DNA from 2 places in the Amycolatopsis sp. lyj-346 genome. Region 1 is predicted to be linked to the other one. Evidence: riboswitches for the same ligand, from Rfam matches in the RefSeq annotation. Region 1 holds a riboswitch; the other holds the start of a gene.
What was found. Region 1 has a riboswitch for glycine ahead of gcvP (aminomethyl-transferring glycine dehydrogenase). Riboswitches for the same ligand answer to the same signal wherever they lie in the genome.
Positions count from the first base shown of each region.

Region 2: linked by a shared signal. The riboswitch ahead of gcvP (aminomethyl-transferring glycine dehydrogenase) and the one ahead of gcvP (aminomethyl-transferring glycine dehydrogenase) in region 1 are both predicted to bind glycine.

Region 1 covers NZ_JAJPWT010000002.1:620,744-636,157, forward strand. The annotation lists gene ACLJQE_RS09165 (helix-turn-helix transcriptional regulator) at 1-160, shown strand, start outside; gene gcvP (aminomethyl-transferring glycine dehydrogenase) at 166-3,051, opposite strand; glycine riboswitch at 3,354-3,452, opposite strand; gene ACLJQE_RS09175 (MerR family transcriptional regulator) at 3,495-4,073, opposite strand; gene ACLJQE_RS09180 (TetR/AcrR family transcriptional regulator) at 4,353-4,985, shown strand; gene trxA (thioredoxin) at 4,966-5,301, opposite strand; gene ACLJQE_RS09190 (MerR family transcriptional regulator) at 5,314-5,709, opposite strand; gene ACLJQE_RS09195 (bifunctional nuclease family protein) at 5,777-6,250, opposite strand; gene ACLJQE_RS09200 (MerR family transcriptional regulator) at 6,467-7,213, opposite strand; gene garA (glycogen accumulation regulator GarA) at 7,210-7,674, opposite strand; gene gcvH (glycine cleavage system protein GcvH) at 7,789-8,175, opposite strand; gene ACLJQE_RS09215 (CDP-alcohol phosphatidyltransferase family protein) at 8,268-8,891, opposite strand; gene ACLJQE_RS09220 (hypothetical protein) at 9,333-9,542, opposite strand; gene ACLJQE_RS09225 (hypothetical protein) at 9,841-10,344, shown strand; gene ACLJQE_RS09230 (AMP-binding protein) at 10,373-12,076, opposite strand; gene ACLJQE_RS09235 (crotonase/enoyl-CoA hydratase family protein) at 12,087-12,929, opposite strand; gene ACLJQE_RS09240 (alpha/beta fold hydrolase) at 13,097-13,972, shown strand; gene cobA (uroporphyrinogen-III C-methyltransferase) at 14,214-15,414, opposite strand, start outside.
Region 2 covers NZ_JAJPWT010000009.1:288,504-303,917, reverse strand. The annotation lists gene ACLJQE_RS26400 (L-serine ammonia-lyase) at 1-706, opposite strand, end outside; gene lipA (lipoyl synthase) at 721-1,722, opposite strand; gene glyA (serine hydroxymethyltransferase) at 1,719-2,993, opposite strand; gene gcvH (glycine cleavage system protein GcvH) at 2,993-3,370, opposite strand; gene gcvT (glycine cleavage system aminomethyltransferase GcvT) at 3,383-4,486, opposite strand; gene gcvP (aminomethyl-transferring glycine dehydrogenase) at 4,494-7,325, opposite strand; glycine riboswitch at 7,369-7,467, opposite strand; gene ACLJQE_RS26370 (helix-turn-helix domain-containing protein) at 7,719-9,011, opposite strand; gene ACLJQE_RS26365 (hypothetical protein) at 9,084-9,281, shown strand; gene ACLJQE_RS26360 (3-oxoacyl-ACP reductase) at 9,278-10,045, opposite strand; gene ACLJQE_RS26355 (aldehyde dehydrogenase family protein) at 10,045-11,412, opposite strand; gene ACLJQE_RS26350 (gamma-glutamyl-gamma-aminobutyrate hydrolase family protein) at 11,409-12,125, opposite strand; gene ACLJQE_RS26345 (glutamine synthetase family protein) at 12,106-13,470, opposite strand; gene ACLJQE_RS26340 (general stress protein) at 13,682-14,206, shown strand; gene ACLJQE_RS26335 (alpha/beta fold hydrolase) at 14,328-15,290, opposite strand; gene ACLJQE_RS26330 (DUF1700 domain-containing protein) at 15,394-15,414, opposite strand, start outside.

The sequences.
Region 1 (15,414 bases):
CGCCGCCGTGGCGCGCGCGGCGACCGACCGGCAGGTCGCCCGGCTGCTGGGGAACAGCCCCCGGACGGTGCAGAAGCACCTGCAGCAGATCTACCGCAAGCTGGACATCGCCGGCCGCGCCGAGCTGACGGTCCGGCTGTCCGGCGGGGAAAACCCGTGACGGGGTCAGGCGAACGCCTCCGGTGGCGGGCACGAGCAGACCAGGTTCCGGTCCCCCGCCGCACCGTCGATCCGCCGGACCGGCGGCCAGATCTTCGGCGCGGACGTCCCCGCCGGGAACACCGCGGTTTCGCGGCTGTAGGGCCGGTTCCACTCGCCCGCGACGCACCGGGCGGTGTGCGGGGCCTGCCGCAGCGGTGAGTCCTCGAGCGGCCACTCCCCCGCCGCGACGCGGTCGATTTCGGCGCGGATCGCGATCATCGCCGCGCAGAAGCGGTCGAGTTCGGCGAGGTCTTCGCTTTCCGTCGGCTCCACCATCAGGGTGCCCGCGACCGGGAACGACATCGTGGGCGCGTGCAGCCCGTAGTCCGCCAGCCGTTTCGCGACATCGTCGACCGTGACGCCGGTGGCCTTGGTCAGCGGCCGCAGGTCGAGGATGCATTCGTGCGCGACGAGCCCTTCGTGGCCGGCGTACAGCACCGGGTAGTGGCCGCCGAGGCGGCGGGCGACGTAGTTCGCGTTGGCGACCGCGACGAGGGTTGCCCGGCGGAGGCCCTCGGCCCCCATCATCCGGACGTACGCCCACGAAATCGGCAGGATCGACGCGCTGCCCCACGGCGCCGCGCTGACCGGGCCGACACCGGTGGCCGGGCCGGCCGCCGGCTGCAGCGGGTGGTTCGGCAGGAACGGTGCCAGGTGCGCGCGGACCCCGATGGGGCCGACACCGGGTCCGCCGCCGCCGTGCGGGATGCAGAACGTCTTGTGCAGGTTGAGGTGCGAAACATCGGCACCGAAGCGGCCGTACTGAGCCACGCCGATCAGCGCGTTCAGGTTGGCGCCGTCGACGTACACCTGCCCGCCGGCATCGTGCACCGCCGCGCACACTTCGCCGACGGTGTCTTCGTAGACCCCGTGCGTCGAGGGGTAGGTGAGCATGATCGCGGCGAGGACGGCCCGGTGCTCGTCCACTGTGGACCGGAGGTGGGCCAGGTCGATGTTCCCGGCGTCGTCGCAGCGGACGACGACCACGCGCATGCCCGCCATCACCGCGCTCGCCGCGTTCGTGCCGTGCGCGCTGGCCGGGATCAGGCAGACGTCGCGCCCGTGCTCGCCGCGGGAGCGGTGGTAGGCGCGGATGGCGAGCAGGCCCGCGAACTCGCCCTGGCTGCCGGCGTTGGGTTGCAGGGAAACGGCGTCGTAGCCGGTGATCCGCGCGAGCCAGGCACTCAGGTCGGCGGCGACGTCCAGGAGCCCGGCGGCGTCTTCGGACGGCGCGAAGGGGTGCAGGCCGGCGAACTCCGGCCAGCTGACCGGCTCCATTTCGGCGGTGGCGTTGAGCTTCATGGTGCACGAGCCCAGCGGGATCATGCTGCGGTCGAGGGCGACGTCGGAGTCCGCCAGCCTGCGCAGGTAGCGCAGGTAGCGCAGCATCGCCGTTTCCGAGCGGTACGCGTGGAACACCGGGTGCGTGAGGTATTCGCCGGTGCGCCGCAGCGGGGCCGGGAGCGCGTCGGCGGTGTCCGCGTCCAGGCCGTCCACATCGGACACCGAGACGCCGAACGCCTTCCACACGCAGGAAAGCCGCTCACGGGTGGTCGTCTCGTCGCAGGCGATGCCGACGTGGTCGGCGTCGATCCGGCGCAGGGAGACGCCGAGGTCGCGGGCCGCCGTGACGACCGCGTCCGCCCGGCCGGGCACCGCCGCGGCGACGGTGTCGAAGAACTCGCCGTGCACGACCTCGACGCCGCCCTCGGCGAGGCCGGCGGCCAGCACGGTGGCCATCCGGTGCGCCCGCAGCGCGATCGCGCGCAGCCCCTCGGGCCCGTGGTACACCGCGTACATCGACGCCATCACCGCCAGCAGGACCTGGGCGGTGCAGATGTTCGACGTCGCCTTTTCCCGGCGGATGTGCTGTTCGCGCGTCTGCAGGGCCAGCCGGTACGCGGGGGCGCCGTCGGCGTCCTTCGAAACGCCGACCAGCCGGCCGGGCAGCTGCCGCTCCAGGCCCCGGCGCACCGCCAGGTACGCGGCGTGCGGGCCACCGAAGCCGAGCGGGACGCCGAACCGCTGCGTCGATCCGACGGCGACGTCGGCGCCGAGCTCGCCCGGCGGCCGCAGCAGGGTGAGGGCGAGCGGGTCGGCGGCGACGATCACGGCCGCACCGTGCTTCTTCGCCTCGCCGATGGTGAGGTCGAGCTCCCGGACCGCGCCGGACGCACCCGGGTAGGACAGGAGCACGCCGAAGAAGTCCCCGCCGAGCCCGAGCCCGGTCAGCCCTTGGGAGAGGTCCTCGACGACCAGTTCGATCCCGAGCGGCTCGGCCCGCGTCCGGAGGACGGCGAGGGTCTGCGGCAGGGTGTCTTCGTCGACGACGAAGCGGGGGGACGTCGCCCGCCCGGCCCGGCGCACGAGAGTCATCGCCTCGGCGGCCGCGGTGGCCTCGTCGAGCAGGGAGGCGTTGGCGACGGGAAGCCCGGTCAGGTCCGAGATCATGGTCTGGAAGTTGAGCAGTGCCTCGAGCCGCCCTTGGGAGATCTCGGGCTGGTAGGGCGTGTAGGCGGTGTACCAGGCCGGGTTCTCGAGCACGTTGCGCCGAATCACGGGCGGGGTGACGGTGTCGTGGTACCCGAGCCCGATCATGGCGGCGGCCGGCCGGTTCCGGGCGGCCAGCTCGCGAAGTTCGGCGAGGGCCTGCGCTTCGGAGGCGGCGGGTGGCAGTTCGAGCGGCCGGGCGGACTCCCGCAGTGACGACGGGACGGCCCGCTCGGCGAGTTCGTCGAGGGAAGCGACGCCGATGACGTCGAGGATGTGCCGCAGTTCGGCCGGGCCGGGCCCGATGTGCCGGTCGGCGAAGGGGAGACCCTGTTCCAGAGAGGCGAGTGACGGATCCACGATGGCCTCCTGGGGACAGCAGCGCCTACCAACCCGACTTTGGTTCGCGAGGTGACCACGGCGGGGGTCCGGGGGCGGAGCCCGCCGGGCGGGGTGTGGGGGTTGCACCCCCACAAGACACTCCGGAGGGTTCGGGCGAGCGACTGCCGCGAGCATAGCTCGCCCAAACCCGGAGGAGCCCTCCCCACTCTGTCCGTACCCATTTCTGGGCGCCTGAGAGTTTCGCCCGCGTGGTTGAACCGGGCTTGCACCGTCGGCGGGGCCATCAGGCTGTGTCCTGACGACCCGCTTTCCAGAGGCGTCTCGTCCGCGCGGTCCGGGGTGCCTGAGAGGTTCCGGGGAGGACTTGCTCCTTCGGCGCCGAGCTCAAGGTGTGGCTCGGACTCTCCCGCGCGGATTCGTCGACCGCACGGTGAACCTTACTCCGCCTGCCGCGGTGGTGATCAACCGGTCTTGCGGGCGTTGCGGCGCTGGGTGAGTTCGTCCGGTTCGTGCGTCTCGACGATGCCGCCGTCGGCGCGTTCGGCCGGGAACTCGTGGATGGTGCCGCTGATTTCCTGCATGGCGCCGCTGACGGCGATGCCGAAGACGCCTTGGCCGCCCTGGAGCAGATCGACGATCTCCTCCGGCGAGGTGCATTCGTACACCGTGGTGCCGTCGGAGAACAGCGTCACCCTGGCCAGGTCGCGGACGCCGCGGACACGCAGGTGGTCGACGGCGACGCGGATGTTCTGGAGCGAGACGCCGGTGTCCAGCAGCCGCTTGACGACCTTGAGGACCAGGATGTCCTTGAACGAGTACAGCCGCTGCGAGCCGGAGCCGTGCGCGGTGCGGATGCTGGGCGCGACCAGTTTGGTCCGGGCCCAGTAGTCGAGCTGACGGTAGGTGATCCCGGCGATCTGGCACGCCGCCGGACCCCGGTAACCCACCAGCTCGTCGGGCAGCGAGTTGTCGGGGAACAGTTCGCCCTGCTCACCAGCCGCGACCTCGACAGGCTGCTTCTCGGAACCAGCCTCGACCACGCAAGCCTCCCCTCGCCCGACCAGGCGGCCGGCGAATGACAGCCGGACGGTCCCAGGAGCGGGACCCGCCGGAGATCAACCGCCACGGTCCGGCCCCAGACCGTGAATCACACCGTGACGATTTACCTGCTTCGACGGTAAGCGCCAGGACAGGGCGGGTCAACGCGACGCGCGGCAAGCCTCAACGGTCGGCTGAGCCTTTGAGCCGTTCGCCGTACCCCCGCTCGTGGTCGTTCAAACACGGTGGACGTTTTTACTCAGCCGTGTTAATTTTTACTCATGCAAGTAAACACCGACCTCATGGCCGAAATGGGCCTCAGCGTCACCGAGGCCGCGCGCCGAGCGCAGATCATCGGCGCGACCATCGGCGTCCTCGCCGACCTCGGCTACCGCCGGAGCACCTTCGCCAAGATCAAGGAGCGGGCCGGGCTCAGCAGCACCCGGCTGATCTCCTACCACTTCACGAACAAGGCCGGCCTGATGCAGGCCGTGCTCAGCACGGTCGTCGAAACGAAGAACGAGTTCCTCGCCGAACGCACCGGCGGCGGCCTCGACCCGGCCGACCGACCCGGCTACCTGCGGGCGCACATCGAGACGTCCGTGGCGTTCCTGCGTGCCTACCCCGAGTGCGTCCGGGCACTGACCGAGCTCGCCGCCAACGCCGACGACGCCGACGGCTGGGTGATGACGAAGGTGCTGGTCGACGACATGCGCGTGCACGGATTGGCCCGCCAGCTGCGGCAGGGCCAGGCCGAGGGCGCGTTCGGCGAGTTCACGCCGGAGGTGATGGCGATGTCCATCGCGCAGGCCATCGACGGCGTGGCCGCGGCCTACGCGGCCGACCCGGCCCTGGACCTGGAGAAGTACGGGCGCGAACTGGCGGACGCGTTCGTCAAGGCGACGGCGCCTTGAGGGCCCGGTCGAGCCGCTCTTCGATGCGGGCCTTCGGGAACGCGCCGACGATCGTCTCGACCGGCTCCCCGCCCGAGAAGAGGATCATCGTCGGCAACGACATGACCTGGTAGGAGCGGGTGGTCTCGGGGTTCTCGTCGGCGTTGATCTTGCGGACGGCGAGCTCACCGTCCCGCTCGGCGGCCAGCTGCGCCAGCACCGGGCCGACCATCCGGCACGGGCCGCACCAGGTGGCCCAGAACTCGACCAGCACGGGAACGTCGCTGCCGAGGACCTCGGCGAAGGTCGCATCGCTGATGTCGAGAACTTCGGACATGGGTGGGCTCCTTCACGGACGGGGTGCTCCGGGGACGACACACGGATCGGGCGCCTGCCGGGCAAGCGCCCCGGCGAGCTTGGCGGCCAGTTCGGCGCGGATGCCACCGAGCCGGGCGAGGAGTGCGTCGGCTTCTTCGAGCTTGCGCCGGTACACCTCGATCGAACTCGCGCACGAATCGCCGGTCTCGTGGCCGCTGCGCAGGCAGTCGACGAACGGCCGGGTCTCTTCGAGGGTCAGGCCGACCGTCTGGAGGGTCAGGATCTCCTTGACCAGCTGGAGGTCGTCCTCGTCGTACTCGCGGTAGCCGTTGGCCGAGCGCCGGGCCTGCAGAAGGCCCTGGTCCTCGTAAAAACGCAGCGCACGGGTGGTGACACCCGTGCGCTGCGCCAGTTCTCCGATCCGCATGCCCTCGACGCTAGACGTTGACGTCCACGTCAAGGCAAGTTCTCAGATGTCCGCTCTCGCGGAAATCTCAGGTGTCGGCTCCGCGGAAGTCTTCCGGCGACACGGAGTCGAGGAACTCGCGGAACTTCTCGACCTCGTCCTCCTGCTCGTCCGGGATGATCAGGCCGGCTTCCTCCAGCACCGAATCCACGGCGTGGATGGGGACTCCGATCCGCAGGGCCAGCGCGACCGAGTCGCTCGGCCGGGCGGATACCCGGATGTCGCCGTCGAAGACGAGCTCCGCGAAGAACGTGCCCTCTTTCAGGTCGGTGATGACGACCTGCTCGAGCTCCCGGCCCAGCGCTCCGATGACCTCTTTGAGCAGGTCATGCGTGAGCGGGCGGGCGGGGCGGACCCCCTGTTGCTCCAAGGCGATGGCGGTGGCTTCGACCGAGCCGATCCAGATCGGCAGGTACCGTTCACCCTCGGTTTCCCGCAGCAACAAGATCGGCTGATTCGCGGGCAGCTCGACCCGCACACCGACGACGCGCATTTCGCTCATCGGGCTTCGCCTCCCTCCCGTGCACACGGGCTGCAGCGCTGAACCGGCTTCACGCCCATACTCCCGACGCTACCCGTCATCCGTGCGCTGTGCTCGCTGTCCGGACTCTCTCGGTTCGCCTGCCGCAAACCCGTGCCTTCACGGTACGGCATGCGGTGCCGAACATTCAGTCATTGACATGGGACCGCAAAGAGGATCTCACTGCCCCGTTATCGATCAACACCCGGCGACGCCGCGGATTCCGGCCTTGACGAGGAGCGTGTGCAGGGTCACGGACAGTGCCGCGAGCTCCCGCACCACTTCGTCGGCCCGGGACTTGGCCTCCGGGTCACGGTGCCGGTACACCGGCGTCACGATCTGCTCCAGCAGCCCGACCTCGCGGTCGGCCGCGGCGCGGAAGGCACGCAGGTGTCTCGGTTCGATCCCGAATTCGGTCATCGCCTTCACCGTCCGCGCGACCAGCACCGCGTCCGGGTCGAAGAACCCGGCGGTGCCGGGCCGGACCAGGCCGTACTGCTGCAGCTCGGCCAGCGCGGGCTCGTCGATGCCGGCCTGCGCCAGGAGCTCCTCGCGGGTCAGGCGCAGCTCCTTGCCCGCGACGAAGTCGTCCGCCACGGGCAGGCCGACGTTCTCCGCCGGCGCGTCGATCGGCACCAGCCGGCGCGGCGGGCGGGGCAGGGCCACGGCGGGCTCGGCACCCGAGTCCGCCGCGTCCAGCTGTTCCTTGATGACCTTCAACGGGAGGTAGTGATCCCGCTGGGCGGCCAGGACGAACCTCAGTCGCTCCACGTCCGCCGCGGCGAACTGCCGGTACCCCGAGGCCGTCCGGCCCGGTTGGACCAGGCCTTCCGCTTCGAGGAACCGGATCTTGGAGATGGTGACATCGGGGAAGTCGCCGCGCAGCTGCGCGAGTACCGCCCCGATGCTCAGTCCGTGGTTCTGTGGCCGCCCGGCCGCCGTCACTGCGCCCCCTGGCCCCCGTGCCCCGGGCCGGTCAGGAAGACCAGGCGGAACTTCCCGATCTGCACCTCGTCGCCGCCGGCGAGCACCGCCTGGTCGACCGGCTCGCGGTTGACGTAGGTGCCGTTGAGGCTGCCGACGTCGATGACGACGAACTCGCCGCCCTCACGCCGGAACTCGGCGTGCCGGCGGGAGACCGTGACGTCGTCGAGGAAGATGTCGCTGTCCGGGTGCCGCCCGGCGCTGGTGGTGTCGCGGTCGAGCAGGAACCGCGAACCCGCGTTCGGCCCGCGCTTCACGACCAGCAGGGCCGAACCCGGGGGCAGGGCGTCGACACCCTGGACCGGGGCTTCCGGGGCGGGCTCGCGACCTTCGGCTTCGGCCAGGAAGTCGGCCCGGAAGACAGAGGTCCGCTCCGGAGACTGCTCCGGGGGAACGCCGCCGGGCCCGTCGTTCGTGCTCACCTGAGCTCTCCTCCACACATGCTGTGTTGCCAGTACTCAAGAACGTGTAGCTGCCAACGTACCGTGCCTGATCGATTCTCCGAGCCCCGGCTCCCCGAACCGGCGGAGCGGGCCTCAGCCCTTGGTCAGCGCGTCGTACGCCTCGGCTTCGAGCAGGGCTTCCAGGCCCGCCGGGTCGTCGAGCCGGATCTCGATCAGCCAGCCCTCGCCGTAGGGATCGCTGTTGATCAGCTCGGGCGAGTCGGCCACGGCGTCGTTGACCGCGACGACCTCGCCGTCGACCGGCGCGAACAGCTCGGAGACGCTCTTGGTCGACTCGACCTCGCCGAAGACGTCACCCGCGCTCACCTGCCTGCCGACGTCGGGCAGGTCGACGAACACGACGTCGCCGAGCTGGTCCTGCGCGTACTCGGTGATGCCGACGCGCACGAGGGTGTCCTCGCCGCGGGTGGCGACCCACTCGTGTTCCTCGGTGTAGCGAAGCTCTTCAGGAGCGGACACCGCCGGTCCCCTTTCATGCCCTCACTGGCGAAATGTGTTGGCGAAGTCTTACACCCACACGGCGCAGCCGCCCGCCACGACCCGGGCAAAGCTCACGCTTCTCCGGTTGCGCGGAGCGCGTTGCGCGCCTGCACGACGTAAAGCACCCCGGACCAGACGTAGAGGACGCCGCCCCAGATGGTGAAGGCGTACCCGATCGGCCGGGCGACCGCGGCGACGTCCGAACCGCCCTGTGCGAGCAGCAGCAACGGGAAGGCGTACATCAGGACGAAGGTGGCCCCCTTCCCGAGGTAGGTGACCTCGGGCGGCGCGAAGCCGCGGCGGCGCAGGGTGACGACGCAGACGCCGAGCACGGCCTCCCGCAGCACCAGCGGGACGACGACCCACCACGGGATGATGTCGCGGACGAGGAAGGCGATGAGGGTGGCCAGGATGTAGAGCCGGTCGGCGGCGGGGTCGAGCAGCCGCCCGAGCCGCGACATCTGGTTGAGCCAGCGGGCGAGCTTGCCGTCGAGCCAGTCGGTCAGCGCGCTGAAGACGAGCAGGGCGAGCGCCCAGCCGTCTTCTTCCGGGCCGAGCAGCAGCCAGAGGAAGACGGGTACCCCGGCCAGCCGCAGCAGGGACAGCATGTTGGGGACGTTGAGGGCCTGCCGCAGCAGCGACGGCTCGGCGGCGGGATCCGCCTGAGCGGCGGGTTCGGGGGCGGCTGTGCTCACGGGGCCATTAAACAGCGGAGCGGCGCCGGACCGCCCGGTGGTGCGGCGGCCGGGCTGTGGGTGACTGGGTGGCGGACGGATCGGGACCGGCTGGTGCCGCGGCGCCGGGATCGGGGCGCGCAGGCGGGCCGGAGCAGCTTGGTGCCGCGGTCATGGGGGCCGTGCGTGGCGGGCCGGGGCTGCCTGGTGCCGCGGCACCGAGATCGGGCTGCGCAGACGGGCCGGAGCAGCTTGGTCCCGCGGTCTTGAGGGCCGTAGGTGGCGGGCGGGTCAGGGCTGCCTGGTGCCGCGCTGCCGGGGGATCGAAGTCCGCGGGCGCTCCGCCTGCCAGGCGCTCGCAGCGCACCGGCCGGGCGCTCGCGCGGGCTCGACTTCCCGAGGCGCTCCCCCGCCGGCCCGCGGCGGAAGCCGGGCCGCCCCCGCGGCCCGGGCTCGCGCAGGTCAGCTCGCGCGGCGGTGGCTCCAGCCGCGTCGTTGCAGCTCGGCGCTGCTCAGCGACTCGGGGCGGCCGCGGTAGTCGGTGCCCATCCAGCGGGCGCGGCCGGCTCGTCCCTCGAGGACGTACGGGCGGCCGCAGCACCAGACCACGGTGCTCGGGACGGTCGGCGGACTGGACGGGTCTTCGGTACTGGTCACAGCGTCGGCGTTCATCGCTCTCACGGATTCGGTACGGGTGTCGGGGACGGGAAGCTCGTCAGCCTCCACCAAGATCTTCGGCGCCCGGGCCCGGATTGTTAACCGTTGCGGCACGAATTAGACCGATCGATTCTTGATGACAGCGGGAGGTTTCGAAGCGTGAACGGAATGTTAATCGTCCATTGTGGACATCGATCCGGCAGCCACCGGGCCGGGCCGCCACCCCCCTGTTGTAATCTCCGGCACACCCGTGGGCGCGTCGCTCCACCGGGACCAGGACGACCGGCCGCCCGGCCGGGGAGGAAGGATCGCGGTGCCCCACCCGACCACCACGAGGACGTGGCTCGTGGCCTGCCTCGCCCTGCCCGTGCTCGCCGCCTGCTCCGGCGATCCCGCCGCGCAGGCGCCCCCGGCTCCGCCGTCCTCGACCGCTCCGACGTCCGTGACGACACCGGCGGGTACCCCGCCGCCCTCGCCCGAAACCGGCGACGGCTCGTCCGCGCCGGCCCCCGCCACCAGGCCGTCCGGGCCACCGCCGTCGGTGCCCGGGTCGTGCGGCACCGTCACCGGCGCCAGCGGGATGACGCTCTACGTGTTCGACAGCGGCTCCGCCGGCGTCAGCTGCGTCGCGGCGACGAAGCTGGTCGGCGACTTCCACCGCAAGATCACCGGGCGGCAGGGCGCCGGCTCGAACGACGCGGTGAACGAGACCGTCGACGGCTGGCTGTGCACCTCCGGCCCGCCCGCCGCCCAGGGCGGCACCACCTGCACCAAGGGCGAGCAGACGGTCTTCGCCGCCGTCGTGCCGTCCGAGTGAGCCCGTTCGCCCCGGTGAGCTGCCGGAATCAGGACTTGAGGTCCGGGAAGTCCTCCTCGCGGTACTCGGTCCCCGCTCCGCGCTTCGGATCGCTCTCGCGGCCCCGCAGCTCGACCCGGCGGATCTTGCCCGAGATCGTCTTCGGCAGGTCCGCGAATTCCAGCCGCCGGATCCGCTTGTACGGGGCCAGGTGCTCGCGGCAGTACGCCAGGATCGACCGCGCGGTCGCCGCGTCCGGCGAGAACCCGGCCGCCAGCACGACGTACGCCTTGGGCACCGCGAGCCGGATCGGGTCGGGCGCCGGGACGACCGCGGCCTCGGCCACCGCCTCGTGCTCGATCAGGACGCTCTCCAGCTCGAACGGCGAGATCCGGTAGTCCGACGCCTTGAACACGTCGTCGGTGCGCCCGACGTAGGTGATGTAGCCGCGCTCGTCGATCGAGCCGACGTCACCCGTGTGGTAGTAGCCGCCGGCGAAGGCCGCCGACGTGCGCTCGTCGTCGCCGGTGTACCCCGTCATCAGGCCCACCGGCCGGTGGGCCAGGTCCAGGCAGATCTCGCCCTCCGCGGCGCGCTCGCCGCTGACCGGGTCGACCAGCGCCATCACGAAGCCGGGCAGCGGGCGGCCCATCGAGCCGGGCACGACGTCCTGGCCCGGGGTGTTCGCGATCTGGACGCTGCTTTCGGTCTGGCCGAAGCCGTCGCGGATGGTGACGCCCCACGCCTTCTCGACCTGGTCGATCACCTCGGGGTTGAGCGGCTCCCCGGCGCCGACGACCTTGCGCGGCGGGTTCTTCAGCGCCGTCAGATCGGCCTGGATGAGCATCCGCCACACCGTCGGCGGCGCGCAGAAACTCGTCACCCCGCACCGGTCCATCTGCGCCATCAGCGCGCCCGCGTCGAACCGGCCGTAGTTGTAGAGGAACACCGTCGCCTCGGCGTTCCACGGGGCGAAGAAGTTGCTCCACGCGTGCTTCGCCCAGCCGGGCGAGGAGATGTTCAGGTGGACGTCCCCCGGCTCGAGCCCGATCCAGTACATCGTGGACAGGTGGCCGACCGGGTACGAGACGTGCGTGTGCTGCACCAGCTTCGGCTTCGCCGTCGTGCCGGAAGTGAAGTACAGCAGCAGCGGGTCGCCGGCCCGGGTCGGGCCGTCCGGGGCGTACTCCGGCGACTCGGCGAACGCGGTGGAGTACGAGTACCAGCCTTCGACCGGCTCCCCCACCGCGATCCGCGTGTAGCCGCCGTCGATGCCGTCGAACTTCGGCGCGTCGGCCGACCGGACGACGACGTGCTTGGCGGCCCCGCGCTCCACGCGGTCGGCCAGGTCGGCCGGCCCGAGCAGCGTCGACGCCGGGATGATCACCGCGCCGAGCTTGATCGCGGCGAGGATCGTCTCCCACAGCTCGCCCTGGTTGCCCAGCATGAGGATCAGCCGGTCGCCCCGGCGGACGCCGAGCGAGCGCAGCCAGTTCGCCACCTGGTTGGACCGGCCGGACATCTCCGGGTAGGTCCAGCGGTTCTCGGTGCCGTCCTCCTCGACGATCCACAGCGCGTACCGCTCGGCGTTGTCCGGGTCGTGCGCCACGACGTCGAACCAGTCGATCGCCCAGTTGAACTCGGTGAACTGCGGCCAGGCGAAGTCGCGGTACGCCGTGTCGTAGTCCTCACGGTGGGTCTGCAGGTAGTCCCGCGCGACGCGGAACGCGTGGTGGACCTCCGAAGCACTCACCCTGCCTCCTCTACTCGCCCTTGAACTCCGGCGTGCGGCGCTCCATGAAGGCTTGGACCGCCTCGCCGAGGTCCTTGCTGGGCAGGAACGCCGAGTTCCAGGCCGCGACGTACCGGAGGCCGTCGGCGACCTGGCGTTCGGTGTTCGCCGCCAGTACCTGCTTCGTACCCTGCACCACGAGCGGCGGGTTCGCAGCCATCTCGCCGGCGAGTCCGCGCGCGGCCTCGAGCAACGCGGCCTGGTCGGGGTGGACGTCGTTGACCAGGCCGATCTTCTCGGCGCGGGCGGCGTCGATGTCCTTGCCGGTGAGGGCGAGCTCCCGCAGGTGCCCCTCGCCGATGATCGAGGCGAGCCGCTGCAGGCTGCCGAGGTCCGCGACGATGGCGACGCGCACTTCGCGGACGCTGAACTTGGCATCGGCGCTGGCCAGGCGGACGTCGGCGGCCGCGACGACGTCGACACCGCCGCCGATGCACCAGCCCGACACGGCCGCGACGACCGGTTTGCGGCATTCCGCGATCGAGCTGACCGCCGCCTGCAGCGACCGGACCTGGTCGAGGAACGCCGTCCGCGGGCCGGCCAGGCTGTCCCCGCCCAGCATCGGCGCCCAGTCGCCCATCATCGCCGGCAGGTCGAGCCCGTAGGAGAAGTGCTTGCCGCTGCCGGTCAGCACCACGGCCCTGACCTGCGGATCGGCGTCCAGCGCGCGGAACACCAGCGGCAGCTCGCGCCAGAAGTCCGGGCCCATCGCATTGCCCTTCGACGGACCGAGGAGCGTCACTTCGGCCACATGGCCGGCTACGTCGACCTTGAGGGACACGAGATCGGGCAGACTGTCAGCAGTAGCGGTCATGGGGTCATCTTGACCCATGCCCGGGACAACCCGCCATTGGCACCCGGTCAATTGGCCACGGTGGTCATGACCACGGTGGCCATGACCACAGCGTCACCGTGCCAACCTGGTCGGGGGATGCTTTCCTGAACGAGACTCACGCCACGACCCGGGGAGGACGGTGGGACATGAGCCCGGCCAGCGCGACCGCGATCGAACCCGACCCCCCGTCCGCCCCCGTCCGGCGGTCCTCCCGGCCGATCGAGCTGACCGGCTCGTTCGACCACGAAGGGCACCGGCTCTGGTACACCGAGTTCGGCAGCGGCGACAAGGTCCTCGTCCTCACCCACGGGATCATGCTCACCCGCCGGATGCACGCGCCGCTCGCGCGCCGGCTGGCCCGCGCGGGGTTCCGCGTGATCACCCTCGACCTGCTCGGCCACGGCGACTCCGACCGGCCGACCGAGTCGTGGTGGTACTCGATGCCGTCGTTCGGCGAGCAGACCCTGGCCCTGCTGGACCACCTCGAGGTGGCGTCCGCCGTGATCGGCGGGACGTCGCTGGGTGCGAACGTCTCGCTCGAGGTGGCGGTGCAGGCGCCTTCGCGGGTGCGCGGGTTGATCGTCGAGATGCCGGTGCTGGACAACGCGATCGTCGCCGGGCTGATCACCTTCGCGCCACTGCTGATGGCGGCCCGGTTCCTGCCGTTCACGGTGCAGGCGGTGGCGCTGGCGGCGTCGGTGGTCCCGCACGGCAACCAGTGGGTCGACGTCGTCACGGACACGCTTTCGCAGCGCCCGGCGCCGATGGCGGCCCTCATCCACGGCGTGCTGTTCGGCCGGATCGCACCCCCGAAGTCGGTCCGCCGCAAGATCACGACGCGCACGCTGGTGATCGGCCACCAGCGCGACCCCATCCACCCGTTCGGTGACGCGGACACCCTGGCGGTCGACATGCCGGACGCGGAGTTCGTCCAGGCCCGCAGCCCGGTCGAGCTGCGGTTCGACCCGACCCGGCTTTCGGACGCGATCCGGGATTTCGCAGCGAGCTGCTACGAGGACTGAAATATTTCGCCCATGCCATTGGTGTGGGTGACCGGCAACGCGGGGGCCGGCAAGTGTCGACGGCACCCGGCCGCTGCCCGAAGTCGCCGACGCGATCCTCGCCGCCGCCCACCGGCTGCACTCCCCGTGATCAGAGCCGTGACTCGCGTGATTGAAGCCGTAACTCGCGTGATCCAGGCCGGATCTCGCGAGTTCCGGCTTCGATCACGCGAGATCCGGCCCCGGTCACGCGAGATTCCCGTCAGGACACGGGGGCGAGGCCGGCTACCGGGCCGATCACGATCACCGCCGGTGGGCGGACTCCCGAAGCCGCCGCGTCCGCCACCACGGTGTCCAAAGTGGACCGGAGGGAGCGCTGGGTGCGCATCGTGCCGTCCTCGATGATCGCGACCGGGGTGTCCGCCGGGCGGCCGCCGTCCAGCAGGGCCTTCGCGAACTGCGGGAGCCTCTCCACGCCCATCATCAGCACGATCGTGCCCCGCATCCGGGCCAGGAGCTCCCAGTCGACCAGCGACCGGTCGTCGCCGGGGGCGACGTGGCCGGAGACCACCACCACCTCGTGGGCCACGCCGCGGTGGGTGACCGGGACGTCCGCCACCGCCGGGACCGCGAACGCGCTCGTGATGCCCGGGACCATCGTCACCGGGACACCCGCCTCGGCGCAGGCCAGCACCTCCTCGAAGCCGCGGCCGAACAGGTACGGGTCGCCGCCCTTGAGGCGGACGACGAACTTGCCTTCCTTGGCGCGCTCGATCAGCGTCCTGTTGATGACGTCCTGGCTGGCCGCGCGGCCGTACGGGATCTTCGCCGCGTCGACGATCTCGACCTCGGGAGCGAGCTCGTCGAGCAGCTCGCGGGGCGCCAGCCGGTCGACCACGACGACGTCCGCGCGCGAAAGCAGGCGCCGTCCGCGGACCGTGATCAGCTCCGGGTCGCCCGGGCCGCCGCCGACCAGCGCGACGCCGGGCAGGCTGCCCTCGGGATGCGGACGGCGGCCGTCCTCGATGGTGCCGTTGTGCAGGCCGTCGAGCATCGAGTCGCGGACCGCGGCCGAGCGCAGCGGCTCGCCGCCGGAGAGCACGCCGAACAGCAGGCCGCCGTGCCGGCCCGACGCCGGGGTCACGGCCGAGCCGGACTCGCCCTCGTCGGCGCGGACGCAGAACACCCGCTCTTGCTCGGCTTCGGCGCAGACCGCCGCGTTCACGTCGGGGTCGTTCGTGCAGGCCAGCGCGTACCAAGCCGCGCGAAGGTCACCGGGAGCGTAGGGGCGTTCGTGCCAGACGAGCTCGCCCGCGTCCACCATCCCCTGCACGGACGGCGTCGTGTGCGGCGACACCAGTTCGACGCGGGCCCCCGCGCTGATCAACCGGGGCAGCCGGCGTTGCGCGACCGTGCCGCCGCCGATCACCACGACGCGGCGGCCGGAGAGCTGGAGGCCGGAA
Region 2 (15,414 bases), on a different contig from region 1:
GGCCGCCCGGCAGGACGCCGTCGTGCGTGCAGCCGTTGCGGACGCACTCCGCCATGACCGCCCAGATCCGCAGCAGCCCGTCCCGGATCTCGTCGCGCGAACGCCACGACAGCTCGTTCGCCAGCATGATCTCGCTGATGGGCAAGCCCGTCGACGCGCAGTGCGCCAGGAGGTCCGCGCCGGTGCGGAACGGGTACGGCACCGGCGTCGAGTCCTCGACGAACACCGTGTCCGTCTCGTACGACTCGTCGCGGACGAAGCCGCCGCCCACCGAGTAGTACGTGCGCTCGCGCAGCAGCGCACCGCCGGCGTCGAACGCGCGGAACACCATGCCGTTCGGGTGGGCGGGCAGGGATTTGCGGCGGTGCATGGTGAGGTCGGTGTCCTCGTCGAACGCGATCTCGTGCGTGCCGCCGAGCAGCAGCCGCCCGGACGCGCGGATGTCCGCGACTCGGCCCGGCACGGTCTCGGTGTCGATCTCTTCGGGACGCTCACCCGACAGCCCGAGCAGGACGGCCTTGTCGCTGCCGTGGCCGAAGCCGGTCGCGCCGAGCGAGCCGAACAGCTCGGCCTGGACGCGGGACACCGAGGCGAGCTCGGCGCCGAGTCCGTCCACAAAGGTCCGTGCCGCCCGCATCGGCCCGACGGTGTGGGAGCTCGACGGGCCGATGCCGATGGAAAACAGGTCGAAGACGCTGATCGCCATTGATCCGCCCCTTCCTATCGGGCCAGCAGCGAGCTGGCCTCTTGCGAGGCCGGGCCCTGGTCGGCGAGGTGCGCCAGGTTTTCCGGCAGCTCTTCTCCACGGTAACGCTTGGTCTGGGCGTAGAGCCGTCCCGCGCGGTACGACGAACGCACCAGCGGCCCGGCCATCACCCCGGCGAAGCCCATCGCCTCGGCAGCCTTGGAGTGCTCGACGAACTCTTCCGGCTTCACCCACCGATCGACCGGGTGATGCCGCGCAGAAGGCCGCAGGTACTGCGTGATCGTCAGGATCTCGCACCCGGCGTCGACCAGGTCCTGCATCGCCGGAGCCACCTCGTCCGGCGTCTCGCCCATGCCCAAGATCAGGTTGGACTTCGTCACCAGACCCGCTTCACGCGCGGCCGTGATGACTTCCAGGGACCGAGCGTAGCGGAATCCCGGACGAATGCGTTTGAAAATCCGCGGAACTGTTTCCACGTTGTGCGCAAGAACCTCCGGCCGCGACCCGAAAACCTCCGCAAGCTGCGCCGGGTCGGCGTTGAAGTCCGGGATCAACAACTCCACACCCGTACCCGGGTTCAACGCGTGAATCTGCCGCACAGTCTCCGCATACAACCACGCACCACCGTCGGGCAGATCATCCCGGGCGACACCGGTCACCGTCGAATACCGCAACCCCATCGCCTGCACCGACTCCGCCACCTTCCGCGGCTCGGAAGTGTCCAACGCAGCAGGCTTACCCGTATCGATCTGACAGAAATCACACCGCCGCGTGCACTGATCCCCACCGATCAAGAACGTGGCCTCACGGTCCTCCCAGCACTCATAGATATTGGGACAACCGGCCTCCTCGCACACCGTGTGCAAACCCTCACGCCGCACCAAACCCTTGAGCTCCGTGAACTCCGGACCCATCCGCACCCGCGTCTTGATCCACGACGGCTTCTTCTCGATCGGCGTCTCACTGTTGCGAACCTCGAGACGCAACAGCTTCCGGCCCTCGGGCTGGGCGCTCATCGGGAAAGGTCCGCGTACAGCGGGTGCTTCTTCGCCAGCGTCTCGACGCGGTCGCGGAGCTTGGCCCGCACGGCGTCGTCGAAGTCCGGCTTGAGGGCCTCGGCGATGACGTCGGCGACCTCGGTGAAGTCTTCGGTCCGGAAGCCGCGGGTGGCCAGCGCCGGCGTGCCGATCCGCAGGCCGGAGGTGATCATCGGCGGGCGCGGGTCGAACGGGACGGCGTTGCGGTTGACCGTGATGCCGACCTCGTGCAGCCGGTCCTCGGCCTGCTGCCCGTCCAAGGCGGACTGGACCAGGTCGACCAGCACCAGGTGGACGTCGGTGCCGCCGGTGAGCACCCGCACCCCCGCGGCGGCGCAGTCGTCCTGCGACAGCCGCGAAGCCAGGATGCGCGAGCCTTCGAGGGTGCGCTGCTGACGCTCCTTGAACTCCTCGCTCGCGGCGATCTTCAGCGCGACGGCCTTGGCCGCGATGACGTGTTCCAGGGGCCCGCCCTGCTGGCCGGGGAACACCGCCGAGTTGATCTTCTTCGCCAGCTCCTCGCGGCACAGGATCAGCCCGCCGCGCGGGCCGCCGAGGGTCTTGTGGGTGGTCGTGGTGACGATGTCGGCGTGCGGCACCGGCGACGGGTGCAGCCCGGCCGCGACCAGCCCGGCGAAGTGCGCCATGTCCACCATGAGACGAGCGTCGACGAGGTCGGCGATGCGGCGGAACTCGGCGAAGTCGAGCTGACGCGGGTACGCCGACCAGCCGGCGATGATGAGCTTCGGCTTGTGCTCCACCGCGAGGCGCTCGATCTCGGCGAGGTCGACGATCCCGGTCTCTTTGTCGACGTGGTAGGCGACGACGTTGTAGAGCTTGCCCGAGAAGTTGATCTTCATCCCGTGCGTCAGGTGGCCGCCGTGCGCCAGGTCGAGGCCGAGGATGGTGTCGCCCGGCTTGAGCACGGCGAACATCGCGGCCGCGTTGGCCTGCGCACCCGAGTGCGGCTGGACGTTGGCGTGCTCGGCGCCGAACAGGGCCTTGGCGCGGTCGATGGCGAGCTGCTCGACGACGTCGACGTGCTCGCAGCCGCCGTAGTAGCGGCGGCCCGGGTAGCCCTCGGCGTACTTGTTGGTCAGCACCGAACCCTGCGCTTCGAGCACGCCCACCGGGGCGAAGTTCTCGGAGGCGATCATCTCCAGGGTCGACTGCTGGCGGGTCAGCTCGTCCGCGACGGCCGCGGCGACCTCGGGGTCGACGTCGGCGAGGTGGGCGTCGAAAGTCGTCATCAGTTCTCCTGGGTGAGCGCGGCGTACGCGGCGGCGTCGAGCAGGTCCGGCACGTCCCCGGTCAGACGCACCTTCAGCAGCCATCCTTCGGTGTACGGGTCGGAGTTGATGACCTCGGGGGTGTCCGATGTGGTGCCGTTCACCTCGACGACCTCGCCGGAGACCGGCGCGTACAGCTCGCTGACCGACTTGGTCGACTCGACCTCGCCGAACACCTCGCCCGCGGTGATGGCCGACCCGGCCTCGGGCAGCTGGACGAACACGATGTCACCGAGCGACTCGGCGGCGAAGGCGGTGATGCCGACGGTGGCGACGTCGCCGTCCAGGCTCAGCCACTCGTGTTCCTTGGTGTACTGCAGGTTCTCGGGGATGCTCACAGGGAAAAGTCCTTACGCGCGGGAGTAGAAGGGCAGGGCGACGACCTCGACGGGTTCGATCCTGCCCCGGATGTCGACGGAAAGTTCGGTGCCGGGCTCGGCGTACGCCCGATCGACGTACGCCATGGCGATCGGGTAACCCAGCGTCGGCGACAACGCGCCACTGGTGACTTCGCCGATTTCGGTGTCGCCGGCCAGGAGCCGGTAGCCGTGGCGCGGGGCCCGGCGGCCGGCGCCTTTCAGCCCGACCCGCACGCGCGGGACGTCGGCCTTGGACCGCTCTTCGAGGGCGGCGCGGCCGACGAAGTCACCCGGTTTCTCGAACTTGACGACCCGCCCGAGCCCGGCCTCGAACGGGCTCTGCCCGACGGTGAGTTCGTTGCCGTACAGCGGCATCCCGGCTTCGAGCCGCAGCGTGTCGCGGCAGGCGAGGCCCGCCGGGACCAGGCCGTGCGGCTCGCCGGCGTCCATCAGCAGGCGCCACAACGCGGGTGCCTCGTCCGCGTCGACGAACAGCTCGAAGCCGTCCTCGCCGGTGTAGCCGGTGCGGGCGAGCAGGACGTCGTGGCCCTTCACCGACGCCGGGACGCCGGCGTAGTACTTGAGGGCGGCCAGGTCGGCGCCGGTCACGGCGCCGAGGATCGCCGCGGCGTTCGGGCCCTGGACGGCGATCAGCGCGGTCGTCTCCGACCGGTCGTCCACCACCGCGTCGAAGCCCGCGACCCGCTCGTCCAGTGCGTCGGCGACGACCTTCGCGTTGCCCGCGTTCGCGACGACCAGGTAGTGCTCGTCGGCCAGCCGGTAGACGACGAGGTCGTCCAGCACGCCGCCTTCGGCGTTGCAGATCATCGTGTACCGCGCCCGGCCCGGCTTGACCCCGGTGAGGTTGCCGACCAGCGCGTAGTCCAGGACGTCGGCCGCCTGCTTGCCGGTGACGTGGATTTCGGCCATGTGCGAGAGGTCGAACAGCCCGGCCGCCTCGCGGACGGCCTTGTGCTCGGCCAGCTCGCTGGCGTAGCGGACCGGCATCGACCAGCCGGCAAAGTCGGTGAACAGCGCACCGAGTCCCTTGTGGACTCCGTGGAGGGAGGTCTCTTTCGACGCTGTGTGATTCAAGACGGGATCAGCCTTCGTAAGCGTTGAGGGGCGGGCAGGAACACACGAGGTTGCGGTCACCGCGGGCGCCGTCGATGCGCCGCACCGGCGGCCAGTACTTGTTCTTCCGCGACACCCCGGCCGGGTAGACGGCCAGCTCACGGCTGTACGGCTTGTCCCACTCCCCGACCAGCGTCTCGGCGGTGTGCGGCGCCCCGCGCAGCGGCGACTCCTCCGCACTCCATTTGCCGTTCGCGACCTCGTCGATCTCGGCGCGGATGGCGATCATCGCGTCGCAGAACCGGTCGATCTCGCCCAGGTCCTCGGACTCGGTCGGCTCGACCATCAGCGTGCCCGCGACCGGGAAGGACATCGTCGGCGCGTGGAAGCCGTAGTCGATGAGCCGCTTGGCGACGTCGTCGACCGTCACGCCGGTCTCCTTGGTGAGCTGCCGCAGGTCGAGGATGCACTCGTGCGCGACCAGGCCGTCCTGGCCGGTGTAGAGCACCGGGTAGTGCGGCCCCAGGCGGGAAGCGACGTAGTTCGCGGCCAGCACGGCGACCTCGGTGGCCGCGGTCAGGCCGGGCGCGCCCATCATCCGGACGTAGGCCCAGGAGATCGGCAGGATCGACGCCGAGCCGTAGGGCGCGCCGCTGATCGGGCCGACGCCGGTCTCCGGGCCGGCGGCGTCGAGCAGCGGGTGGTTCGGCAGGTACGGCGCGAGGTGCGCGCGCACCGCGACCGGGCCGACGCCCGGGCCGCCACCGCCGTGCGGGATGCAGAAGGTCTTGTGCAGGTTGAGGTGCGAGACGTCGCCGCCGAACTCGCCCGGCTTGGCCAGGCCGAGCAGGGCGTTGAGGTTCGCGCCGTCGACGTACACCTGGCCGCCGCCGTCGTGGACGATCTTGGCCAGCTCGTCGATGTCGTGCTCGTACACGCCGTGGGTCGACGGGTAGGTCACCATGATCGCGGCGAGCGTGTCCTTGTGGGTGTCCACCTTGGACCGCAGGTCGGCCAGGTCGACGTTGCCCTCGTCGGTGCACTTGACCACCACGACGCGCATCCCGGCGAGCACCGCGGACGCGGCGTTGGTGCCGTGCGCGGACGACGGGATCAGGCAGACGTCCCGGGCTTCGTCGCCGTTCGCGCGGTGGTACGCGCGGATCGCGAGGAGGCCGGCGAGTTCGCCCTGGCTGCCCGCGTTCGGCTGGAGCGACACCTTGTCGTAGCCGGTGACCTCGGCCAGCCACTCGGCCAGCTGCGCCACGAGGACGTGGTAGCCCTCGGCGTCCCCGGCCGGGGCGAACGGGTGGATGCCGGCGAACTCGCGCCAGCTGATCGGCTCCATCTCGGCGGTGGCGTTGAGCTTCATCGTGCAGGAGCCGAGCGGGATCATGCCGCGGTCGAGCGCGTAGTCCTGGTCGGACAGCCGGCGCAGGTAGCGCAGCATCGCCGTCTCGGAGCGGTGCGTGCCGAAGACCTCGTGGCCCATGAAGCCGCTCTCGCGGGCCAGGCCGTTGGGGAGCGCGACGCCGTCCTGGACGTCTTCTCCGACCCCGAAGGCCTTGAGGACCTCCGCGGTGATCGCGGGGGTGCTGACCTCGTCGAAGGCGACGCGGACGTGGTCGGCGCCGACGTGACCGAGGTTGATGCCGGCCGCACGGGCGGCGGCGTGGACTTCGGCGGCCTGGCCGGGGACGCGCGCGACGACCGTGTCGAAGAAGGACTCGTGCACCACCTCGACGCCGGTCTTGCGGAGAGCGTCCGCGAAGCCCGCGGCCAGGCCGTGGACCCGCCGGGCGATCCGCTTGAGGCCGTCCGGACCGTGGTAGACCGCGTACATCGCGGCGAGCACGGCCGGCAGGACCTGCGCGGTGCAGATGTTGGACGTCGCCTTCTCGCGGCGGATGTGCTGCTCACGCGTCTGCAGCGCGAGCCGGTAGGCCGGGTTGCCGTCGGCGTCGACCGAGACGCCGACCAGGCGCCCGGGCAGCGAGCGCTCGAGGCCCGCGCGGACGGACATGTACCCGGCGTGCGGGCCGCCGTAGCCGAGCGGGACGCCGAAGCGCTGGGTCGAGCCCGCGGCGACGTCGGCACCGAACTCGCCGGGCGAGGTGATCAGGGTGAGCGCGAGGAGGTCGGCGGCGACGGTGAACAGCGCACCCGCGGCCTTCGCCGACTCGGAAATCGCGTGGTAGAAGCCGCGGCCGCGCAGCACGCCGGAGGCGCCCGGGTACTGGACGACGACGCCGAAGAAGTCCTCGGGCAGGCCGGTCAGCAGGTCGCGGACCTCGACCTCGATGCCGAGGGCCTCGACGCGGGTGCGCACGACGGCGATGGTCTGCGGCAGGCACTCGGCGTCCAGCACGACCTTGTTCGACTTGGACTTCGACGCGCGGCGCATCAGCGTGACGGCTTCGGCGACGGCGGTCGACTCGTCCAGCAGCGACGCGTTCGCGGTGGCCAGGCCGGTCAGGTCGGCGACCATGGTCTGGAAGTTGAGGAGGGCTTCGAGGCGGCCCTGCGAGATCTCCGGCTGGTACGGCGTGTACGCGGTGTACCAGGCCGGGTTCTCCAGCACGTTGCGGCGGATGACGCCGGGGGTGACGGTGTCGGAGTAGCCGAGGCCGATCATCTGCGTCATCGGCCGGTTGCGCGCGGCGAGCGCGCGCAGCTCCGCGGTGGCTTCCTCTTCGGACGCGGCGGGCGGGAGCCGCAGGTCACGAGTGGCGCGGATGGCGCTCGGCACGGCCGCGCCGACGAGGGCGTCCAGGCTGCCGTAGCCGCACTCGGCCAGCATCTTGGCGGTTTCGGCCTCGGACGGGCCGATGTGGCGGGCGTCGAACTGCGTGGAAGTGATCGGGAGCTCCTTGGGCCGGGCACCGGACAGAACGGTGCGCTGGAACTCCCCCTCTGTCATGGCACCTGAGAGTTTCACCGCCTGTGCAGCGGCTTTCACCTTGGGTGAGGCGCGGGTGCGCCTGCTTTCCAGAGTGGCCTCGCGCGAAGCGGTAGCAGGTACCTGAGAGATTCCGGGGAGTTTGCTCCTTCGGTGCCCCACCGACTTCGTGAGGGCTCTCCCGCCTCGGCTCAACGGCCCGATCTGCAGTTGTGGCGGTTACGGTACCCGGCACTTCCCGCGGGCGTCTACGTCACCCGGCCAACACCACATCAGTCCTCGACCACCCCCCGAGCGCCCCAAGGTGGCCTTCGGTGCGTTGAACGCAACCAAGGCCACCTTGGGGCGCTCGGGTCACGGTGCGCCGGGGCCGCGGCGGACCACCGTCCCGGCCAGCGCGGGTGGGCGGCGGACCCGGCCCGACGGCAGGACCAGGCGTTTCAGCGGCCCGCCCAGTGGCACCGGCGGCAGGCCCGCGCCCAGCAGGACCTGCTCGACGATCTGCTCGGCGTGCCAGGCCACCGAGTCGTTGAGCCGGTCCAGGGACGGGCGGTCGCCGTCGAAGACGTCGGCGTCGTCCATGGTCACCTCGAAGTACGCGCACCCCGGTGGGACCGAGACCGCTTCCTCGATCGCGCGAGCGCCGTCCAGCGGGTCCGTGAACCCGGCTTCGAGCAGCGGCTCGCGGTAGATGCGGGCCGCCCGGGCACGCATGCGCGGCCCGTACCGGACGACCACCGGGAGCCGTCCGGTCAGGTCCGGCACGGCCAGGCCGTGCAGCAGCATGATCGGCGGTACCGAGTGCACCAGCCGCGGCGCGGGTTCGGCCAGCTCGCGGGCGGTGATCCGGACCCGGTCGGCCATCGCGTCCGGGAGGCCGAAGTAGCGGAAGTCGACGTTGCCGAACCCGAGCCCGTCGGCGACCAGCGACGCCAGCAGCTCGCCGTACCCCCAGATCGGCGACAGCACCACCACCGGCGGCGCGGCGACGACCGGCGACGGCGCGGGCGGGCGCGTCGCCTCCTGCTCGGGCACCTGGATCACCAGCCGGGGCGGCTCGTGCCAGTCGTGCACCTCGGCGACCCGCCAGTACAGCCCGAGCGGCTGCCACAGCTCGCCGAGGACGTCGTGCTCGATGATCCGGCGCACCTCGGCGTCGTCGTGGGGCAGGTCCCGCGGCGGCACGATCCCGACGTAGTGGTGGTAGGTGACGCGGACCTCGTCGCCGCGGGTGGCCGAGCGGATCCGCATCTCCCAGTCGATCGGCGACGCCGCGATCGCGTTCGCCACCTGCGTGCCGGGTGAGGAGTAGACGAGCGCGGTGGCCTGCCGGAGGAACTGCCCGGCCCGGTCGATGCCCTCCCGCAACGCCTTCGCCGCCTGCGCGACGTGCACCGGCGAAGCCAGCGAGTCGGGCAGGACCCCGGCGACGCGCAGCAGCTCGGCCTCCCCGAGCCCGGTGACCGCGGCGAGCTCGGCCCAGTGGTCGAACACCGTCACCTTCGGCGCGTGCCGGTGCTCGATCCAGCTGCGCAGCGTCGACGTCGGAACGCCGATGCGCCGGGCGGCCTCGTCCAGGGACAGGCCCCGCGAACGGATGCCGGCCCGGACCGCTTCCGCCCACTCGTCGGCGCGCCAGTGCGTCACCTCACAAAACTAACGAAACCCGCTAGCTTTGCGCAGGGACAAATCGCCCACGGCGCTCCGACGCTGGTCACCATGACCACCACCATCATCGCCCTGACCCTGATCGTCGGCGTGCTGACCTTCGCCGCCGGCGCCTTCCTCGCCTCCGAGATCGCCGTCCGCGTGCTGCGCCGCCGCGAACGGCTGGTCTCCGAAGAGCGCAAGAAGCTCAACGCCGCCTGGAGCTACCTGCGGGAGGTCTACGGCGTCAAGAAACCGACCAAGCGTTAGAGCGGGGTGACGTACGCGCCGGAGATGCCGCCGTCGACCAGGAACTGCGACGCCGTGATGAAGCTGGCGTCGTCGCTGGCGAGGAAGGCGACCGCGGCCGCGATCTCCGACGGCTCGGCGAACCGGCCGACCGGCACGTGGACCAGCCGCCGCGCCGCGCGTTCCGGGTCCTTCGCGAACAGCTCCTTGAGCAGCGGGGTGTTCACCGGGCCCGGGCACAGCGCGTTGACGCGGATGTTCTCCCGCGCGAACTGCACGCCGAGCTCGCGGCTCATCGCGAGCACGCCGCCCTTGGACGCGGTGTAGGAGATCTGCGACGTCGCCGCGCCCATCACCGCCACGAACGACGCGGTGTTGATGATGGAACCGCGTCCCTGGCGTTGCATGTGCGGCAGGACGGCCTTGCAGCAGTGGTACACCGACGTCAGGTTGACCCGCTGCACGCGCTCCCACGCCTCGATGCCGGTGGTGAGGATGGAGTCGTCCTCCGGCGGCGAGATGCCGGCGTTGTTGAAGGCGACGTCCACCGAGCCGAACTGCTCGACCGTGCTGTGGAAGAGGTTCTCGACCTGCTCGGCGTCGGTGACGTCGGTCTGGATGAACGCGCCGCCGATCTCGTCGGCGGCCGCCTTGCCTTCGGCCGGCGTGAGGTCCGCGATGACGACCTTCGCGCCTTCGCTCGCCAGACGGCGGGCCGAGGCGAGCCCGATGCCGCTCGCGCCGCCGGTGATGACCGCGACGCGGCCTTCGAAACGCTGGACCATTACTCCTCCGTGCTCAGAAAGACGTTCTTGGTTTCGGTGAACGCCGCGGCGGCGTCCGGGCCGAGCTCGCGTCCGAGGCCGGACTGCTTGAAGCCGCCGAAGGGCGTCCAGTAGCGCACCGACGAGTGCGAATTGACCGAGAGGTTGCCGGCTTCGACACCGCGCGCCACCCGGAACGCGCGGCCGGCGTCACGGGTCCAGATCGACCCGGACAGGCCGTACTCGGTCGCGTTGGCCATCCGGATCGCGTCGGCCTCCTCCGCGAACGGCACGACGGCGACGACCGGGCCGAAGACCTCTTCCGCCGCGGCCGGGTGGTGCAGGTCCGGCGGGGTGAGGACGGTCGGCGGGAACCAGAAGCCGCGGCCATCGGGTGCCGTCCCGCGGAACGCGACGGGCGCGTCGCCGGGCACGTAGGAGGCGACCTTCTCGCGGTGCGCGGCCGAGATCAGCGGGCCCATCTCGGTCTTCTCGTCGCCGGGGTCGCCGACGACGACGCCGTGCACCGCGGGTTCCAGCAGCTCCATGAAGCGGTCGTACGCGCTCGCCTGCACCAGGATCAGCGACCGCGCGCAGCAGTCCTGGCCGGCGTTGTCGAAGACGCCGTAGGGCGCGGTCGCCGCGGCCTTCTCCAGGTCGGAGTCGGCGAAGACGATGTTGGCGTTCTTGCCGCCGAGCTCCAGCGTCACGCGCTTCACCTGCGCCGCGCAGCCCGCCATGATCTGCTTGCCGACCTCGGTGGAGCCGGTGAAGACGACCTTGCGCACCCCCGGGTGGTCGACGAACCGCTGTCCGACCACGGACCCCTTGCCGGGCAGCACCTGGAAGACGTCCTCGGGGATGCCCGCTTCGCGCGCCAGCTCGGCCAGCCGCAGCGCGGTCAGCGGCGTCAGCTCGGCGGGCTTGAGGACCACGGTGTTGCCGGCGGCGAGCGCGGGCGCGAACCCCCAGCCGGCGATCGGCATCGGGAAGTTCCACGGCACGATCACGCCGACCACGCCCAGGGGTTCCTGGAAGGTGACGTTGATCCCGCCCGGCACCGGGATCTGCTTGCCGAGCAGGCGTTCCGGCGCGGCGGAGTAGTAGTTGAGGACGTCGCGGACGTTGCCGGCTTCCCAGCGGGCGTTGCCGATGGTGTGCCCGGAGTTCTCGACCTCCAGCCGCGCGAGGTGCTCGATGTCGGCCTCGACGGCGTCGGCGAAGCGGCGCAGCAGCCGCGCGCGGTCGCCGGGGGTGACGTCACGCCAGGCCGGGAACGCCGCGTGCGCGCGGGCGATCGCCGCGTCGGCCTCTTCGGCGCTGGTCAGCGCGACCGTCCGCACCACCTCCTCGGTGGCCGGGTTCAGGACGTCGAAACTGGTGGTCATGCCCTCTCCTTGCTCGCGTCGACGAGAGCGGCGAACAGCCGGACGTCGTCGCTGTCCTGCTCGGGGTGCCACTGGACGCCCAGCGTGAACTCGCCGGGCACCTCCGCGGCCTCGATCGTGCCGTCGGTGGCCCACCCGACGGCCTCCAGGCCGGCGCCGAGCCGGTCGATCGCCTGGTGGTGGTAGCACAGGGTCTTGGTTTCGGGCCCGAGGATCGCCGCCGCCCGGCTGCCTTCGGCGAGCGTGACGGTGCCCCGGCCGAACGTCGCGGGCGCCGGCTGGTGCCCGGTCGTCTCCTTCGCCTCCGGCAGGTGCTGGACCAGGGTGCCGCCGAGGGCGACGCTCATCACCTGCAGGCCGCGGCACACGCCGAGCACCGGTTTGCCCGCCCGGCGCGCGGCCTCGAACAGGCCGAACTCGAACGCGTCCCGCTCGGGCCGGACGTAGGTGGCCGGGTGCGGCTCGTGGCCGTAGCGCGCGGGCTCGACGTCGGCGCCGCCGGTGAGCACCAGGCCGTCCACAGTGGACACGAGCTTCTCGTGCGCGTCGGTCACCGGCGGGAGCAGCACCGGGATCCCGCCCGCCGCGACGACGCAGTCGACGTAGACCCGGTGCAACAGTGCCGCTTGGGTGTCCCAGACCAGGAACTTCGCCGGTTCGAGGTAGCTGGTGAGGCCGATGACGGGCCGCGCGTCAGAGCCGTTCGAAGCCACGGATCAGCTCCCAGTCGGTGACGGCGGCGTTGTAGGCGTCGATCTCGATCTTCGCCGCGTTCAGGTAGTGGTCGACGACGTCCTCGCCGAAGGCCGACCGCGCCAGGTCGCTGCCCGCGAGGGCCGCGGCGGCCTCGGGCAGGGTGGTCGGCACGGTGTCCCGGCCGGAGTTGTAGGCGTTGCCGGTGAACGGCTCTTCGAGCTCCAGTTCGTTCTCGATGCCGTGCAGCCCGGCGGCGATGAGCGCGGCCACGGCGAGGTACGGGTTGACGTCGCCGCCCGGCACCCGGTTCTCGACGCGCAGCGACTCGCCGTGCCCGACGACGCGCAGCGCGCAGGTGCGGTTGTCGGTGCCCCAGGCGATCGCGGTCGGCGCGAAGCTGCCGGGGACGAACCGCTTGTAGGAGTTGACGTTCGGCGCGAGGAAGTACGTCAGTTCGTGCAGCGCGGCGAGCTGGCCGGCGAGGAAGTGCTCCATCAGCTTCGAGAAGCCGTGCTCGCCGTCTCCCGCGAGCACGGCGCGGCCCTCGGTGGAGCGCAGGCTGATGTGGATGTGGCAGGAGTTGCCCTCGCGCTCGTTGTACTTCGCCATGAAGGTGAGGCTCTTGCCCTCCTGCGCGGCGATCTCCTTGGCACCGTTCTTGTAGACGCTGTGGTTGTCGCACGTGCTCAGGGCGTCGGTGTAGCGGAAGGCGATCTCCTGCTGGCCCGGGTTGCACTCGCCCTTGGCGGACTCGGGGTAGAGCCCGGCGCCGGCCATGTCGTTGCGGATGCGGCGCAGCAGCGGCTCCAGCCGCGCGGTGCCGAGCATCGAGTAGTCGACGTTGTACTGGTTGGCGGGCTTGAGGCCGTGGTAGCGCTTGTCCCAGGCGGCCTCGAAGGTGTCGTCGAAGACGATGAACTCGAGCTCGGTGCCGACGTAGGCGGCGAGTCCCCGCTCGGTGAGCCGGTCGAGCTGGCGGCGCAGGATCTGGCGTGGCGACACCGGCACCGGCCCGCCCTGCACGCGCTCGACGTCGGCCAGCACCAGCGCGGTGCCCTCCTGCCACGGGACCTCGCGTAGGGTTTCGAAGTCGGGGCGCAGCACGAAGTCGCCGTACCCGCTGTCCCAGGAGGAGAGGGCGTACCCGTCGACGGTGTTCATGTCGACGTCCACGGCGAGGAGGTAGTTGCAGGCCTCGGTGGCGTGGCCGACGACCTCGTCCAGGAAGTACTCGGCCGAGCAGCGCTTGCCCTGCAGCCTGCCCTGCATGTCGGTGAGCGCGACGAGCACGGTGTCGATCGTGCCCGCATCCACGCGCGCCCGGAGTTCGTCGAGCGTGAGCATGCCTCGCCTGCGTGCCATCCGTCGCCCCAAAGGTTTGATACGAATCCTTTGCGGGTTCTTCCTACCCGGTGACACGAGCCGGGTCAACCCGAGAAAAGGTATCTTTTTGTACCTTTACACGATCGGTCGGATTGTCCGCCTTGCCCGGCTGAGAAGAGTCTGTGAATTCGCCCGCGCGGGAGGAAACCGGGACCGCCGCACGTTGGACAGGACAAGAGAGGTGAGATCGATGACCACAGCATTCACGCAGCAGACCACGATCGGACAGCAGCAGGCCCGGCCCCAGCTGCCGACCCTGCCCACCGGCTGGCCGATCGGTTCGTACGAGTCCTACGAGCAGGCACAGCGGGCGGTCGACCACCTCGCGGGCGCGGACTTCCCCGTCACCGACGTCACGATCGTGGGCGTGGAACCGATGCTCGTCGAGCGGGTCGCGGGCAAGATGTCCTGGGGCAAGGTCCTCGGCAGCGCGGCGACGTCCGGTGCGCTGTTCGGCCTGTTCCTCGGCCTGATGCTCAGCCTGCTGAACCCGGGTGCGGGCATGGTCCCGATCGTGATCGGCCTCGTCGCCGGTCTCGGGTTCAACCTGCTCTTCGGCGCGCTGGGCTACGCGGTGAACCGCAACAAGCGCGGGTTCATCTCGCAGAGCCAGCTGGTGGCCCGCCGCTACGACGTCCTGTCCCAGCCCCGCAACGCCGAGAAGGGCCGCGCCCTGCTGGCGGACCTCGCGGCACGCAGCGCGTTCGGCCACTGACCCATCGGAAGACCGAAGGCCGCCTCCCCCGGGAGGCGGCCTTCGCCGTGCCTGGGGACAACTCCGCCGGCCACCCCGGAAACCGTCGGTGCCCGCCGGCAGCGTGGAAAACGGGGGCTGCTCAGGTCCCCGACGACACCGACGGCACGTCCGGGTACCCCGCCGTCTCGGGAGCTTCCGCCGGACGGCCCGCGCGCAGCAGCTGCCCCCACCGCGCCCGGTCATACCGCGCCGGCGGCGTCTCCGCCAGGAACTCGCGCAGGATCTCCAGGAACCGCTCCGGATCCGCCCGGTGCGGGAAGTGGCCCGCGCCCTCGAAGAGGACCAGCCTGCTGCCCGGCATCGCCCGGTGCGCACGCAGCGCGTGGCCGCTCGGCACCACCCGGTCCTCCGTGCCCCACACGAGCAGCGTCGGGATGCCCTGGGTCAGATAGCACCGGTCCAGCATGTTGACCACCTGCCCGCGCCAGTCGACGACCGAGCGCAGCGTCCGCAGGAACGCCGAGCGCGTGCCCGGCTCGACCAGCCGCACGTACCGGGCCAGCACGTAGTCGAGGTCCGCATCGTCGATGACCCGCAGCAGCCCGGCGAACCCGCGCAGCACCGCCACCGCGGGCGGCGTCCCCAGCAGCGGCAGCACCAGCCCCGCCCCCGGCGCCGCGGCCAGGCGCAGCAGCGGGTGGACACCCGCCCCGACCCCACCCGAGCCGACCAGCACGAGCCGTTCGCACCGTTCCGGGAACTGGTAGGCGAACTGCATCGCGACGCCGCCGCCGAGCGAGTGCCCGACCACCGTCACCCGGTCGACGTCGAGGGTGGTCAGCAGGTCGCGCATGCCGCACGCGTAGGCCGCCACCGAGTAGTCCGCGCGCGGCTTGGCCGAAGAGCCGTGGCCGAGCAGGTCCGGCGCGATCACCGTGAAGTCGGCCGACAGCGACGCCAGCAGGTCCAGCCAGGTCGACGAGTCGTCGCCGATGCCGTGCAGGAAGAGCAGGGCCGGCCCGCGCCCGGCCATCCGGTAGGCGCGCTCGTACCCGTGGACGACCCGGGTGCGCGGGGCGAAACGGTCCGTGGATGGCGTCACCCGCCCAGCTCAGCACGCTCGCGTTCGCCCGGCGTTTCAGGCGCGTTCGGAACGGGTGAACGCGCCCGAGCGGCCCCGACCGCCGCTCGGGCGCGTTCGTCCCCTACCGCGTCGGCGTCGGCGA